Regions from separate parts of the Baekduia sp. Peel2402 genome, predicted to be linked through region 2. Evidence: riboswitches for the same ligand, from Rfam matches in the RefSeq annotation. Region 2 holds a riboswitch; each other region holds the start of a gene.
The links. Region 2 has a riboswitch for cyclic di-AMP ahead of ACT01A_RS09515 (peptidoglycan-binding domain-containing protein). Riboswitches for the same ligand answer to the same signal wherever they lie in the genome.
Positions count from the first base shown of each region.

Region 1 (3,199 bases), 1.7 Mb from region 2:
CGCTGGAGATCGAAGGCGGCTTCTTCGATCGGCTGGTCGCCTCGCCGATCCCGCGCGTGTCCATCGTGCTCGGCCGGATCCTGGCCGGGACCGCGATCGCCGCCGCGCAGGTCGTCTGGTTCCTGATCCTCGGCGCGGTCTTCGGCGTGTCGTTTCACGGCGGCGTGCTCGGCGTCTTGTTGGTGATCTTGATCGGGGCGATCGCCGGGACCGGCTTCGCCGCGCTCGGCGTGCTGATCGCGTTGCGGGCGCGCAACGCCTCGACCGTCCAGGGGATCTTCCCGCTGGTCTTCGTCGTGCTGTTCGTCTCCAGCGCGTTCTTCCCACGCGCGCTGCTGGAGGCGCCGGCCGACTGGTTCGCCGACATCAACCCCTTGTCCTACGTCGCCGACGGGATGCGCGACCCCATCATCTCGGGGATCTCGGCTGCGCCTGTTCTTGAAGGCCTTGCGGCGGCGGTCGGGCTGGTGCTCGTGTTCGCCGCGCTTGCGGTGCTCGCGCTGCGCGGAAGGCTGCGCAACGCATGAGGCGCTCGCTGGCGGTCATCGGCGCGCTCGTGCGGCGGGCGCTGAACGAGCTGACGCGCGTGCCGGGCGCGGCGCTGCCGGGCGTCCTGGCGCCGTCGATCTTCTTGGTGGGGTTGAGCGGCGTGTTCGGCGAGGCGGCCCAGCTGCCGGGCTTCGACGCCACCGACTTCCGCACGTTCATCGTTCCTGTAGGCCTTTTGCAAGGAGCGGCGTTCACGGGCGCGGCGACCGGCGTGAACCTCGCGCGCGACATCGAGCGCGGCTGGTTCGATCGGCTGATGGTCTGCCCCGCGCCGCGCGTGACGATCCTCGCGGGGCTGGTGGCGAGCGCGGCGCTGCGCGCGTTGCTGCCCGCGACGTTCCTGCTGATCGTGGCCTTCGCGCTGGGCGTCGACTGGCCGGGCGCCGGCGCGCTGGCGATCGACGCGCTGCTGGTGATGGGCCTGGCGACCGCGATGGCGCTGTACGCGGTCCTGGTCGCGTTGAAGTTCAAGACCCAGCAGGCGGCACCGCTGATGCAGACCGTCGGCTTCATGGCCGTGCTGTTCACCACCGCCTACGCGCCGATGGACCTGCTGGCCGGCTGGATGCAGGCGATCGCCACCGTCAACCCGGTCACGCAGGTGCTGGATGGCGTCCGGCAGGGCTTCGTCGCGCACGTGACGTGGGCCGAGACGTGGCCGGCGCTGCTGGCCACCGTCGGCCTGGTGGGCGCGCTCGGGGCGCTCGCCGTGCGCTCGATGCGTCGCGTCGGCGTCTAGCACGGCGCTTTGCGGTTATGGATCCTGCAAGGGATCTTGCGCTTTGCAGGGATTTCGACTGGTAGAACGACGGCGTGCCGAGCCGTTCGGAGACGAACGGACGGGGGACCCACTGCGACCGCATCCCGGTCGCCGGGGCGAATCACGGTCCGGATGACCGCGTAGCGCCGTCTGTACGGCGCGAGCCCGACAGCTCACCTCGTAGGCGCAGCCCCCTATGCCTGTTCCCAGATCCCGCCACGCACTGGTCCCGCTCCTCGCGGCGGCCGCCATCTCGCTTCCGGCTGCCTCAGCGGCTGACGCCAAGCCGCTGAAGAAGGGCAGCCACGGCGTGCGCGTCAAGGTCCTGCAGCGCGACCTCGGCCTCTCCCCCGCCGACGGCATCTTCGGCAAGGGCACCTACAAGGCCGTGCGCCGGTTCCAGCGCAAGCACGGGTTGTCGGTCGACGGCATCGTCGGCACGGTCACCTGGCGCTTGGTCCACCAGTCCGGCAAGGCGCGCGCCGCGTCGCGCGCCGGCGGGACGTCGCGCGCTTCGCGTGGCGGCGGGTCGTCCTCCCGTGGCGGCTCGGTGCGGCTCCTGCAGCGCAAGCTCGGCATCGCCGCCGACGGCGTCTTCGGACCCGGCACCGCGAGCGCCGTCAAGACCTTTCAGCGCGCCCACGGGCTGACCGCCGACGGCGTCGTTGGCCCCGGCACATGGTCGGCGCTCGGCGTGACCGGCACGCACCCGGTGCTCAAGCGCTCCGGCATCGGCGGCGTCCGGGTGGTCCCCCGCCACGTGATCCTCCTGCGCCGCGCCGTCGCGGCCGCCAACCGCATCCAGTTCAAGCCCTACATCTACGGCGGCGGCCACGGCTCCTTCACGGCGGCCGGCTACGACTGCTCGGGCACCGTGTCCTACGTCTTGCACGGCATGGGCCGCCTGGGTCGCCCGATGGACTCGGGCGAGTTGATGTCCTACGGCAAGCCGGGTCGTGGCAAGTACGTCACGATCTACGCCAACAGCGGCCACGCGTTCATGGTCATCAACGGCCGCCGCTACGACACCAGCGGCCGCTCCGCCAGCGGCTCGCGCTGGGGCCCGGGGATGCGCTCGACGGCGGGCTACGTCGCGCGGCACCCGTCGGGCCTGTAGGCGCGACGCCCGCTACCAGGGCACCAGCCCGTCGCGGTCCTGGAAGGTCTGCGTCGGGCCGTCCTTGCCGACCTGCGCCATCGCCACGATCGCGTCGGTCCCCTCGGTCACCGTCTGGTGGCCGGAATGGCCGTTGAGGTCGGTGGCGGTGTAGCCGGGGTCGACGACGTTGACGCGGAAGCTCGGCAGCGCGCGAGCGTACATGTCGCTCAGCGCGACGACGGCGGTCTTCGACGTCGGGTAGCCGAGGCTGATGATGGTGTTCTCGACGCGCGACGTGTCGTTGTTGACCGCGAGCGATCCGAGGCCGCTTGCGACGTTGACGATCACAGGGTTCTCCGACTCCTCCAACAACGGCACGAACGCCTGGGTGACGCGCACGACGCCGAAGACGTTGGTCTCGTAGGTCTTGGCGACGTCGTCGGCGGTCGTGTCGCGCAGCGCGGCCATCGGGCCGACGATGCCCGCGTTGTTGATGAGGACGTCGAGGCCGGTGCCCGCGTCGCGGATCGTCTGGACGGCGGCGGCGACCGAGGCGTCGTCGGTGACGTCGAGCTGCACGAAGCGCGCGCCGAGCTTGTCGGCGGCGTCCTGGCCCGCGGTGGCGTCGCGGGCGCCGACCCAGACGTCGTGCCCGGCGTCGATCAGACGGCGGGCGGACTCGTGGCCGAGGCCCTTGTTGGCCCCGGTGATCAAGGTGGTGGTCATGCCTCCAGGGTGCGCCTTGGACCGTCGCGGCAAAAGAGGACGCCGGTTCCCTGGGACTGGCAGGG
Region 1 is NZ_CP199582.1:282,625-285,823, forward strand. Features, by position in the region: gene ACT01A_RS01425 (ABC transporter permease) at 1-527, shown strand, start outside; gene ACT01A_RS01430 (ABC transporter permease) at 524-1,288, shown strand; cyclic di-AMP (ydaO/yuaA leader) riboswitch at 1,364-1,496, shown strand; gene ACT01A_RS01435 (NlpC/P60 family protein) at 1,506-2,426, shown strand; gene ACT01A_RS01440 (SDR family NAD(P)-dependent oxidoreductase) at 2,439-3,134, opposite strand.
Region 1: linked by a shared signal. The riboswitch ahead of ACT01A_RS01435 (NlpC/P60 family protein) and the one ahead of ACT01A_RS09515 (peptidoglycan-binding domain-containing protein) in region 2 are both predicted to bind cyclic di-AMP.

Region 2 (3,199 bases):
CGCGATGTCCTGGTAGGGATTCGGCGCCTGCTCGAACGGCAGCTCGATGTTCAGCCCGACCGACGTCACGCCCGCGTCTTGGGCGCCGCGGTTGGCGGCCTCCATCAGCCCGGGTCCGCCGCCGCTGATGATCGAGAAGCCCGCCTCCCCCACGCGCCGCGCCAGATCGCGGCCGGCGGCGTAGCGCGGGTCGTCCTCGGGCACGCGCGCCGAGCCGAAGAACGTCACCGCCGGCCCCAGGTCGCGCAGCGCGGCGAACCCCGCCGCCAGGTCGCGCTCGATCCGGTCGATCCGCTCAGCCTCCGTGCGCTGCGCGATCACCGCGCGGCGTTTGGTGCCGAGCAGCTCCTCGTCGGGCGTGGCGGGCGGATGCGGGCGTTTAAGTGGCTGATGCGGCGTCATCTTCGACGCCGCATCATGCCGCACGCACCCCTGCGTGAAGTTGGTGCTCTAGAGCCCGGGCGGGTGCACGACCGTGTACCCGCTGGAGGAACGCGACGAGGTGTGCCAGCGCGAGCCGTCCTCGGCGCGACCGGAGGTGTCGAAGCGGATGCCCGCGACGACCGCGTACATGTGGCTGCCCTTGGCGTAGAGCGTGATCCACTGGCCGGGGCCCTTCTCGCCCCAGGACATGAAGTTGCCGGACGGCAGCGGCGCGTCGAGCAGGCCCGCGGCGTGCAAGCCGTAGGACACGCTGCCGGAGCAGTCATAGCCCTTGTCTTCCCACTTGCCGTGACCGCCGCCGTAGATGTAGGGCTTCTTGGCGATCGCGTTGCCGGCGGCGATGAACTGCTTGACCGCGTCGGGCGCGTCGGCGGGCGCGACCGCGAGGCCGTCAGCGCCGACCGTGGCCTTGGAGCCCGGCGTGGTGGCGGCGGGCGTCGAGGCGCCCGCGGTGGTGTCCTCGCCGTCGACCAGCGAGCGCAGCAGGTCGATGTCGGCCGCGTCGATGACGCCGTCGGTCGCGACCTGCTGGTCGGTCTCGAAGAGCTTGACCGACTTGACGGTGCCGGTGCCGTACTCGCCGTCGACCGACGTGTCGAACCCGGCGCGCTCGAGGTAGTCCTGGAGGATCTTGACGTCGTGGCCGCTCATGCCCTTGCGCAGCGGGATGCGGTCGCCGAGGTGGTGCGACGACGTGCCGGTCGCGCGGACGTCGTAGCCGCCGGACGTGTTGGACGCCGCGGAGCCGTCGGTCGCTGCCTTCAGCGCGATCAGCGTCTTGGCGTCGGCGACGCCGCTGGCCTTCAGGTTCGCGGCGCGCTGGAAGCGCTTGACGACCGCGACCGTCGAGGAGCCGAACTGGCCGTCGCTCGCCGTCTTGAAGCCCGCGGAGGTCAGCAGCGCCTGCAGCGCCTTGACGCGCGTGCCGCGCATGCCCTTACGCAGGGTCTTCGTCCCCACCTGCTTGGCGGCGGCGGTCGTCGCGGCGGCTGTGGTGGTGGTGCTCGTGGAGACCGCGGTGGTGTCCGCCTCGGCGAGCGCGGGGACAAACAGCGTGGCGGCAGCCGCGAACGTGGCCGCGACACCTACCAGGGACGAACGGAACGACAGCAAAACGGTGGAGCCCTCTCTTTTCAGGCGCCTACGGGGTTAGCTGTCGGGCTCGCGCCAAGAGAGTGGCGCTACTCCGCCTGGATGACAGGCGGTGATTCGCCCCTGGTCCGGTCTCCCAGACCCATGGGTCCCCCGCTCCCTGACGATGGCTCGCCAAGGATTCGGCTGTGCAAAACGACGGCGGAAGCGTAGCGAAGGCGACGGACTTATGTCGTCCTAACAGTGGTCCGCACGCTTACCGAGCCGCTGTCAGAGCGGCAAGGGCGAGCGCGAGCGCGACTTCCGCCCGGGTTTGCAGCGACGAGACCAGCACGAACTCCCCAGGGTTGTGCGCCGCGCCACCGCGCGGGCCCAGGCCGTCGACGGTCAGCGGGATCGCCGCAGCGAAGTGCGAGGCGTCGGACGCGCCGCCGCGGTTGGCGGCCACGATCGGGCGTCCGAGCAGGCTGGACGCCTGTTCGAGCAGCGGCGCCGTGGCGACCCGTGCGTCCATGCCTGGCCACTCGCGCGCGAGGCGGGAGGTGAGCGTGGCGCCGCCGACCTCGTCCGGGATCGCGTCCAGCACGCGCGCGAACGCGTCCAGGCGATCCGCGCGGACGTCGGCGATCAGCGTCCCGTCCGCCGGGACCACGTTGAAAGCATCGCCGGAGCGCACGACGGTCGGCACCGCGGTGAGGTGGTCCTCGCCGTCGGGGTCATGCTGGGCGGCGACCGCCTGCGCGGCGGCGGCCAGCGCCAGCAGCGCGTTCTTGCCCTTGTCCGGCGCCGCGCCCGAGTGGGCCGCACGCCCGTGTGCCGTGACCTCGATGGTCCCGGCCGCCTTGCGCTTGACCACGACCGCGTCGTCTCCGTCCGGAGTGAGCTCGCCGGCCTCGAAGCACAGGCACGCGTCGAAGCCCGCGAAGCGTTCGACGTGCGCGAACGGCCCGACGCGCCACTCCTCGTCGACGACGAGCAGCAGCGCGACCTCCGCGAACAGCTCGGGCCGTTGGGCGAGCGCGCGCAGGACGCCGAGCGCGAGGACGTCGCCGCCCTTCATGTCGACCGTGCCCGACCCGTACAGCTTGTTCGCGTTCTCGGGATCCGGCGTCAGCGGCCGGTGGGACTCGTGCGCGACGACCGTGTCGAGGTGGCCGAGCAACAGGATCCGCCCGCTCCCGGATCCGGTTACGCGCGCCAGGAAGTCAGGCGCGTGATCGGGCGATGAGCACTCCGGCCGCTCGACGACCGCGTGGTCGGGCAGCAGCGCCCCGGCGATGGCCGCGGCCTCGTTGGCGCCCTCGACATCCCCGGACGGCGTCGACACCCCGACCAGCGCTTCAAGCTCGCGCACGGCGCGGTCGGCGATGGCAACTGAACTTTCGGCGATCCACTTCTCCACTGGCCGGGTAGATTGGCACGTCATGGCCAAGGGACCGCGCGTCGGCGATATCGCCCCCGATTTCGAGCTGGACGGCACCGAGGGGCGCTTCAAGCTCTCTGAGCATCGCGGCAAGCGCGTCGTGCTGCTCTTCTACCCCGGCGACGAGACCCCGGTCTGCACCCGCCAGTTCTGTTCTTATAGGGATCGTTCCGACGAGATGTCCGCCTTGGACGCAGTCGTCGTCGGCATCTCCGGCCAGGACGTCGAGTCCCACCGCGA
Region 2 is NZ_CP199582.1:1,948,355-1,951,553, forward strand. Features, by position in the region: gene ACT01A_RS09510 (LOG family protein) at 1-402, opposite strand, end outside; gene ACT01A_RS09515 (peptidoglycan-binding domain-containing protein) at 451-1,557, opposite strand; cyclic di-AMP (ydaO/yuaA leader) riboswitch at 1,567-1,734, opposite strand; gene ACT01A_RS09520 (M20/M25/M40 family metallo-hydrolase) at 1,793-2,938, opposite strand; gene ACT01A_RS09525 (peroxiredoxin) at 2,961-3,199, shown strand, end outside.

Region 3 (3,199 bases), 1.8 Mb from region 2:
AGTCCTCCGCCAACCCCTTCAGGAACGGCTCACCCCACGCCAGGTGCGTCCCGCTCATCCCCTGGATCAGCAGCAGCGGCTCGCTCCCGCTCCCGGATCGCTGGTGGAACAGCTGACGGCCGCCGACGGTCAGGTGCGTCATGCGGCGGACGCTACACGCTGATCGGCAGGACCAGCTGGCCCGGCGGGACCGGGCGAGGACCCGATCCCCGCCCGCCCTCCGACGGCGTGTCGTCGGCCTCGTCCTCGAAGGAGGCGACGCGGACGCCGAGGAGGCGGACGGGGCGTTGAGGTGCGTAGTCGCGGAAGAGGTCGAGGGCGACGGAGATGATCGTGGCCTCGTCGTTCATGTAGGTGTCGATCGTCTTCGCGCGGGTCACCGTGGTCCAGTCGTCGAGGCGGACCTTGATCGCGATGTTCTTGCCGCGCGTCTCCTTGCGCTGGAGGCCTTCGGCGAGCTTCTTGGCCTGGCCGCGCAGGATCGACTCCAGCTGGGCGTGGTCGGCGACGTCCTCGTCGAAGGTCGTCTCGACCGAGCGCGACTTGGCGACGCGCGTGGTCTCGACCGGCGACTCGTCGTGCAGGTGCGCGCGGCGGTGCAGGTCGTAGCCGTAGCGCTCGCCAAAGCGCTCCTGGAGCTCCTCAACGGGCGCGTTCTGCAACGCGCCGAGCGTCGCGAAGCCCATCTCGGCTAGGCGCGCGGCGGTCTTGGGGCCGATGCCCGGGACGATCCGCGGCGAGCGGTCGGCGATGTGGGCGGCGCACTGCTCGCGGCCGATGGCGACGAAGCCGGCGGGCTTGCCGAGGTCAGACGCGATCTTGGCCACCAGCCGGTTGGGCGCGACGCCGGCCGAGATCTGGATGCCGGTGGCCTCCTTGACGTCGGCGATCAACGCCCTCAACAACGGGATCGGCTTCTCGTCGACGTCGCTGAGGTCCGCGTAGGCCTCGTCGATCCCCGCCTGCTGGAGGATCGCGATCCGCTCGCGGACCACCCCCCACACCTCGCGCGACTTCTCCGAATACGCGGCGTGGTCGGGCGGGATCGTGATCGCCTGCGGGCACCGGCGCTTGGCCTCGGCCGCGCTCATCGCGCTGCCGATCCCGAACTTCCGCGCCTCGTAGGACGCGGTCGTCACGACCGCGCGCGGGCCGGTCCCGGCGACGATCACGGGAAGACCGCGCAGCTCGGGCCGCCGCTGCAGCTCGACGGACGCGAAGAACGCATCGCAGTCGAGGTGGGCGATGACCCGCTTGGCCATGCCCGCCAGGGTACGCGGCGCCAGTGACGGCGACGCGTGGCCCTGGCGGACAGGCCGGTGATGCGGGTGCGACGTCGACGCGGCTAGCGCGTCGTGAGGACCGTGCCGGTCGAGCCGAAGCCGAGCTTCGTCTTCGTCGCGGCGGTCAGGTCGAACTCGCGGGCGCCGACGTACGGGCCGCGGTCGATGACCGGGACGCGCACCGTGCGCCCCTTGTAGTGCAACGTCACCTTGGTGCCGCACGGCAGCGACTTGTTGGCGACGCCGAGCGTGCCCGGCGTCAGCGTCCCGCCGCAGGCGAGGTGGCCGCCGTAGAGGCCCGGGCCGTACCAGGACGCGAGCGCCCGACGGTAGACGCGCGTAGTCCCGGCCTGGTGACGGGCCGAGGACAGCTCGCGGGTGCCGCCGAAGTGCACGCGGATCCGGCGGGTGCCGGTCTTCGCCGCGCGCCAGGCCAGCACGTAGCGGCCCTTGGCGTTCGTGCGGTCGTGATTGACGGTGATCCAGCCGCCGCCACTCTTCTGGCGGACCTGGAGCGCCACCGCACGGCCGGAGCCGGCGGGACGCAGGGTGCCGCGCACGACGACGCGCTTGCCGGCGATCACCGTGCGGCGCACCGAGGACACCGTCAGCGAGGACGAGGCCTTGGTCGCCACCGGCGGCGGGACGGCGGTCTTCGCAGCGGCCGGCGCCGAGGCGGCGGCCGTCGTGTTCTGGGACTGCGTATCGGAATCCGCGACGGCCGGAGCCACCGCGATGATGGTCGTACTCAGCAGCGCGCCGGTGAGACCCGTGGCGCGCAGGTTCTTGAGCCTCAAGGGAGGCACCTCCTGTGGTCATCGCCTACGGGGTTAGCTGTCGGGCTCGCGGCAAGGCCGCCACCACGAACATGCCGGTCTGGCACATACGGGCGACTTCGTCGTCGCTACCGGGCCATCAGGCCCGTGATTCGCCCCATACCGGTCGGATCGCACTCACGACCAGGCAATTGGGTCCCCCGCCCGTCTCCCTATTTGCGTTCAGGTGGAGACGGCTCGGCGTTCGAACAAGCGTTCGCCAGAGTACCCATAGAACTTGATGACTGTGTGAGGAGGCTCACACTGAGAGCGCGTCTGCGGTCCCCGCGAGGACCATCCCGACCATCGCCGGGTAGAGGCAGGCGAACGGATCGAAGCCCTCGCCCACGCGCTGCTGAGCGAGCTCCAGGTAACGATCGATCTCGCTCAACGTTTCCCGATGCTGTGCTTCTGGCGACGTCGCGCACGCGAGCCGCGCCAAGGCCAATGCCTCGCTCGGATCCCCGTCGCGGAAGGCCAATTGCACCGCGGCCGACACCTAGGCGATGACCCGCTCGAACGCGAGCACGCGGCGCCCGAGCGGTACGTCCTCGCCCGGCGCCGGGCCGAGGTCCAGAAGATCCGCTCCGTCCACCACTCGCGCGGTCTGCGCACCCGCGATCGCCCGCGCCTGCTCCGGCGTCAGCCCCACCGCACGCGCGCAGCGCAGCATCAGCAGCGACGGGAAGCGCGGCCCGCCGTAGGGCAGATCCGAGGCGTACAAGATCTGCCCGGGCGGGATCGTGGAGAACAAGGTCAACATGTCGCTGATCAGCCACCACGAGGTGTCGAACAGGATGTTGGGCAGCTCGCGCGCGTGCGGCGCGATCGGCCCGAGGTCGCTGATCCCGGCGTGCGCGAGGATCAGCCGCGCACCCGGATGAGCCCGCGCCAGATCGACGACCGAGGACCCGAGATCAGGGATCCCCCGCCCCGCGTGAAAGAGCACCGGCAGCCGGTGCTCGCCGGCCAGCGCGACGACCTCGTCGACGACGGGGTTGGGCAACGTGAAGGCGTCGCTGCGCGGGTGCAGCTTGAAGCCCCGCGCGCCGGCCGCCAGCAGGCGGTGCGCCTCCTCCAGTGCGTCAGGCGCCTTCGGGT
Region 3 is NZ_CP199582.1:130,545-133,743, reverse strand. Features, by position in the region: gene ACT01A_RS00650 (alpha/beta fold hydrolase) at 1-142, opposite strand, end outside; gene dinB (DNA polymerase IV) at 153-1,262, opposite strand; gene ACT01A_RS00640 (septal ring lytic transglycosylase RlpA family protein) at 1,346-2,080, opposite strand; cyclic di-AMP (ydaO/yuaA leader) riboswitch at 2,088-2,312, opposite strand; gene ACT01A_RS00635 (hypothetical protein) at 2,358-2,489, opposite strand; gene ACT01A_RS00630 (amidohydrolase family protein) at 2,598-3,199, opposite strand, start outside.
Region 3: linked by a shared signal. The riboswitch ahead of ACT01A_RS00640 (septal ring lytic transglycosylase RlpA family protein) and the one ahead of ACT01A_RS09515 (peptidoglycan-binding domain-containing protein) in region 2 are both predicted to bind cyclic di-AMP.

Region 4 (3,199 bases), 550 kb from region 2:
CCGACGATGACGACCTCGCCGCCACCGGCACCGACGACTTTCGCGCCATCGCACCACCCGTCCAGAGCTTCGCCGCCGGCCGCCGCCGCTGAGCCATGCCCTCTCTTTCCACCGCGCTGGGCCCTCCGTTTCGCACCGTCCTCCTCCGTGTTGGAGTCAGCATCGCGCCGTCCTTCGCTGCCCGGGGCACCACTTCGCGCTGTCCTCCGCGTCGTCTTCCCGCCGCTTCGTCAGTCCGGCGCGACGGTCCGGACTTGATTTGGCACCCGGGTCTGCGGATAGGGTCACGCTCGTGATCGGGACCCTCGTGTTCGTCCTCGCGTTCCTGGCAATCGGCCTGTCGGTCGTGCTGGCTGCGATGCGCAGTGGCCGGCCCCCCGCGGGCTCCAAGAAGGAGACGCGTGCCCAGCGCCGCGTGTGGAGCGTCGGCATCGCGGTCGTGATCGTCGCGCTTGGCGTCACGCTGCCGGCCGTCATCCTCGTCAACAACGGCGAGGATCACGCCAGCCACGGCGCTGGCGGCGTTCAGCTCACCGGCGCCCAGACCAACGGCCGCGCGCTCTTCGCTGAGAAGTGCTCGACCTGCCACACGCTCGCCGGCTCTCACGCCGTCGGCCGGGTTGGTCCGAACCTCGACACGCTCAACGGCGGCAACCTCAAGCCCGCGTTCGTGCTCGATGCCATCAAGAACGGCCGCGCCTCCGGCAACGGCCAGATGCCCTCGGGGCTTTTGTACGGCGACGACGCCAAGGACGTCGCCGACTACGTAGCCACCGTCTCGGGCCGCTGATCCCGCCGCCGCCTCGCCGCGCCTGACGATCCGGGCCAGGCCAGCGGCCTGGGTCGCTGGCCGGGATCGTGTGTGGCGTTGCAAGCAGCGCGGCCGTGCCCGGCGCGACACGGTCCCGCCAGGGGACGAAACGTCCGTGTGTCCGCCGCGCGACCTTGTCAAGAGCGGATTCGCACGAGCTCAGCAACTCGTCACCGGGCCGCTTCGCGGATGTCAAGCGGCGGTTTCCCGCTAGGTGCGGGCTCATTCCGTCCGACGCATGCCTGACTATGCCGTCAGTTCGCGCTTGCCATAACTCTGCGAACTAGCAGGGAATTTCGACGTTGCTACGATGCCGCCGTTCACAACCGCTGAATCCTCGCCAGGGCAACCTGTCGTGGAGCGGGGGACCCATGTTGGTTTGGGGCGAATCGCATTCGCGTAGCGCCGCTCTTCGGCGCGAGCCCGTCAGCTAACCCCGTAAGCCCAAGGAAGAGGAACCGAGAACACGTCATGCCATCGACGGACGCGCCCAACTGGTGGGCCGATGTGCAGCAGGAGCGCGAGGATCTCGCGGCCCCCGGCCGTCGTCCGGCCGATGACTGGCTCGGTGAGGACATCGACTTCGTCCCGCGCCGTCGCATGACGCGCGGGCGTGACGCCGCCGGCGCTGCGCCCCTCGATGAGCGCCTGACCGCCGCTCCGGCCACGGCCACCGCCGTCCCCGGCGCAGACGGCGCCGCCCACCCGCTCCACGGCGTGTTCGTCCCCGCTGACGCTGCTGCCCTGTCCCACGGCACCTCTCGCACCCTCGAGCTCGTCTCCGAGGACGACGACGCCAACGCTCGCCGCGCACGCGCCGTCGCCCGCGCGATCGAGCAGGACGACGCCCGCAGCGGCGCCCGCTCGCGCTCGCGCACGATCGAGCTGCACGCCAGCGACGACGCTCGCGGCCGCACGATCGAGCTTCTCACCGAGGCTGACGTCGCCACCGCCGCCGTCGACACCCCGGCCGCTGCCGTCGCCCACGAGCTCGCCCACCTCAGCGCGGCCGACGACCCCTTTGCGAGCCCGCCGCCGCCCGCCGGCGTGCGCCGCACCATCCAGATCAAGGGCCGTCCGACCGAAGCCGGTCGTCTCGCGAACGCCGCCGAGCGTTCGATGGCCCAGCGCCATCGCGGCCGGACGACCTCCGACCGCGTCGGCCACCGCCCCGACCGCATCGCGCTCTGGGCCGTCGCCCTCGGCGCGATCCTGATCCTCCTCGCGGCGATGACGTCCTCCTCGCAGGCCGCCGTGCGCCACGCCGGCGCCAAGCCCGCCGCGGCCAAGGCCTCCCACACGACCGTCTACGCGCCCCGCGCCGCGACGCTCGCCCTGCACCAGCGCTAACCGCGCTGCGCCGCCGCGCCGCGCCACCCGCGCGTAGCGCTCCACCGCCGTCTCCCTCGACACAACGGCGTTCAGCTTCCGACCAGCGTCACACCACGGATCCTCTAGGGTCCCGGCAATGAGCGAAGCACCCCGCACGGTGGAGGATGTCAAGGCCCTCGTGGACGAGCACCAGCTGCGGTTCATCCGCTTCTGGTTCACGGACATCCTCGGCCAGCTGAAGTCGTTCAGCATCAACTCCGCCGAGTTGGACGACGCCTTCGAGAACGGCATGGGCTTCGACGGCTCCTCCATCACGGGGTTCAACGCGATCGAGGAGTCCGACATGATCGCCATGCCGGACCCCAGCACCTTCGCGATCCTGCCCTGGCGGCCGGAGGAGCAGGGCGTCGGCCGCGTCTTCTGCGACGTCCTCACGCCGGAGCGCACGCCCTACGAGGGCGACCCGCGGCACGTGCTGCGCCGCGCCCTGGATCGCATGCACACGATGGGCTTCGACACCTTCAACGTCGGTCCCGAGCTGGAGTACTTCCTCTTCAAGGACAAGAACGGGACCGAGGTCCTGGACGAGGGCGGCTACTTCGACCTCACCACCCTGGACGCCGGCTCCGACGTGCGCCGCGAGACCGTCATCGCGCTGGAGCAGCTCGGCATCCACGTCGAGTACTCCCACCACGAGGTCGGCCCCTCGCAGCACGAGGTCGACATGCGCTACGCGCCCGCCCTCAAGATGGCCGACGACTGCATGACCCACAAGATCACGGTCAAGGAGTACGCCATGAAGTACGGCTGGCATGCCACGTTCATGCCCAAGCCGCTCTTCGGCGAGAACGGGTCGGGCATGCATACGCACCTGTCGCTCTTCAAGGACGGCAAGAACGCGATGTTCGACGCCGACGACCCGTACTTCCTGAGCGACATCGGCAAGGCCTTCATCGCCGGCCAGCTCAAGCACGCCCGCGAGTTGTCCTCCATCTTCGCCCAGTGGGTCAACTCCTACAAGCGGCTCGTCCCCGGCTACGAGGCGCCGGTCTACGT
Region 4 is NZ_CP199582.1:1,399,861-1,403,059, reverse strand. Features, by position in the region: gene ACT01A_RS06895 (DNA polymerase III subunit alpha) at 1-92, shown strand, start outside; gene ACT01A_RS06890 (c-type cytochrome) at 293-790, shown strand; cyclic di-AMP (ydaO/yuaA leader) riboswitch at 1,129-1,271, shown strand; gene ACT01A_RS06885 (hypothetical protein) at 1,283-2,161, shown strand; gene ACT01A_RS06880 (glutamine synthetase family protein) at 2,280-3,199, shown strand, end outside.
Region 4: linked by a shared signal. The riboswitch ahead of ACT01A_RS06885 (hypothetical protein) and the one ahead of ACT01A_RS09515 (peptidoglycan-binding domain-containing protein) in region 2 are both predicted to bind cyclic di-AMP.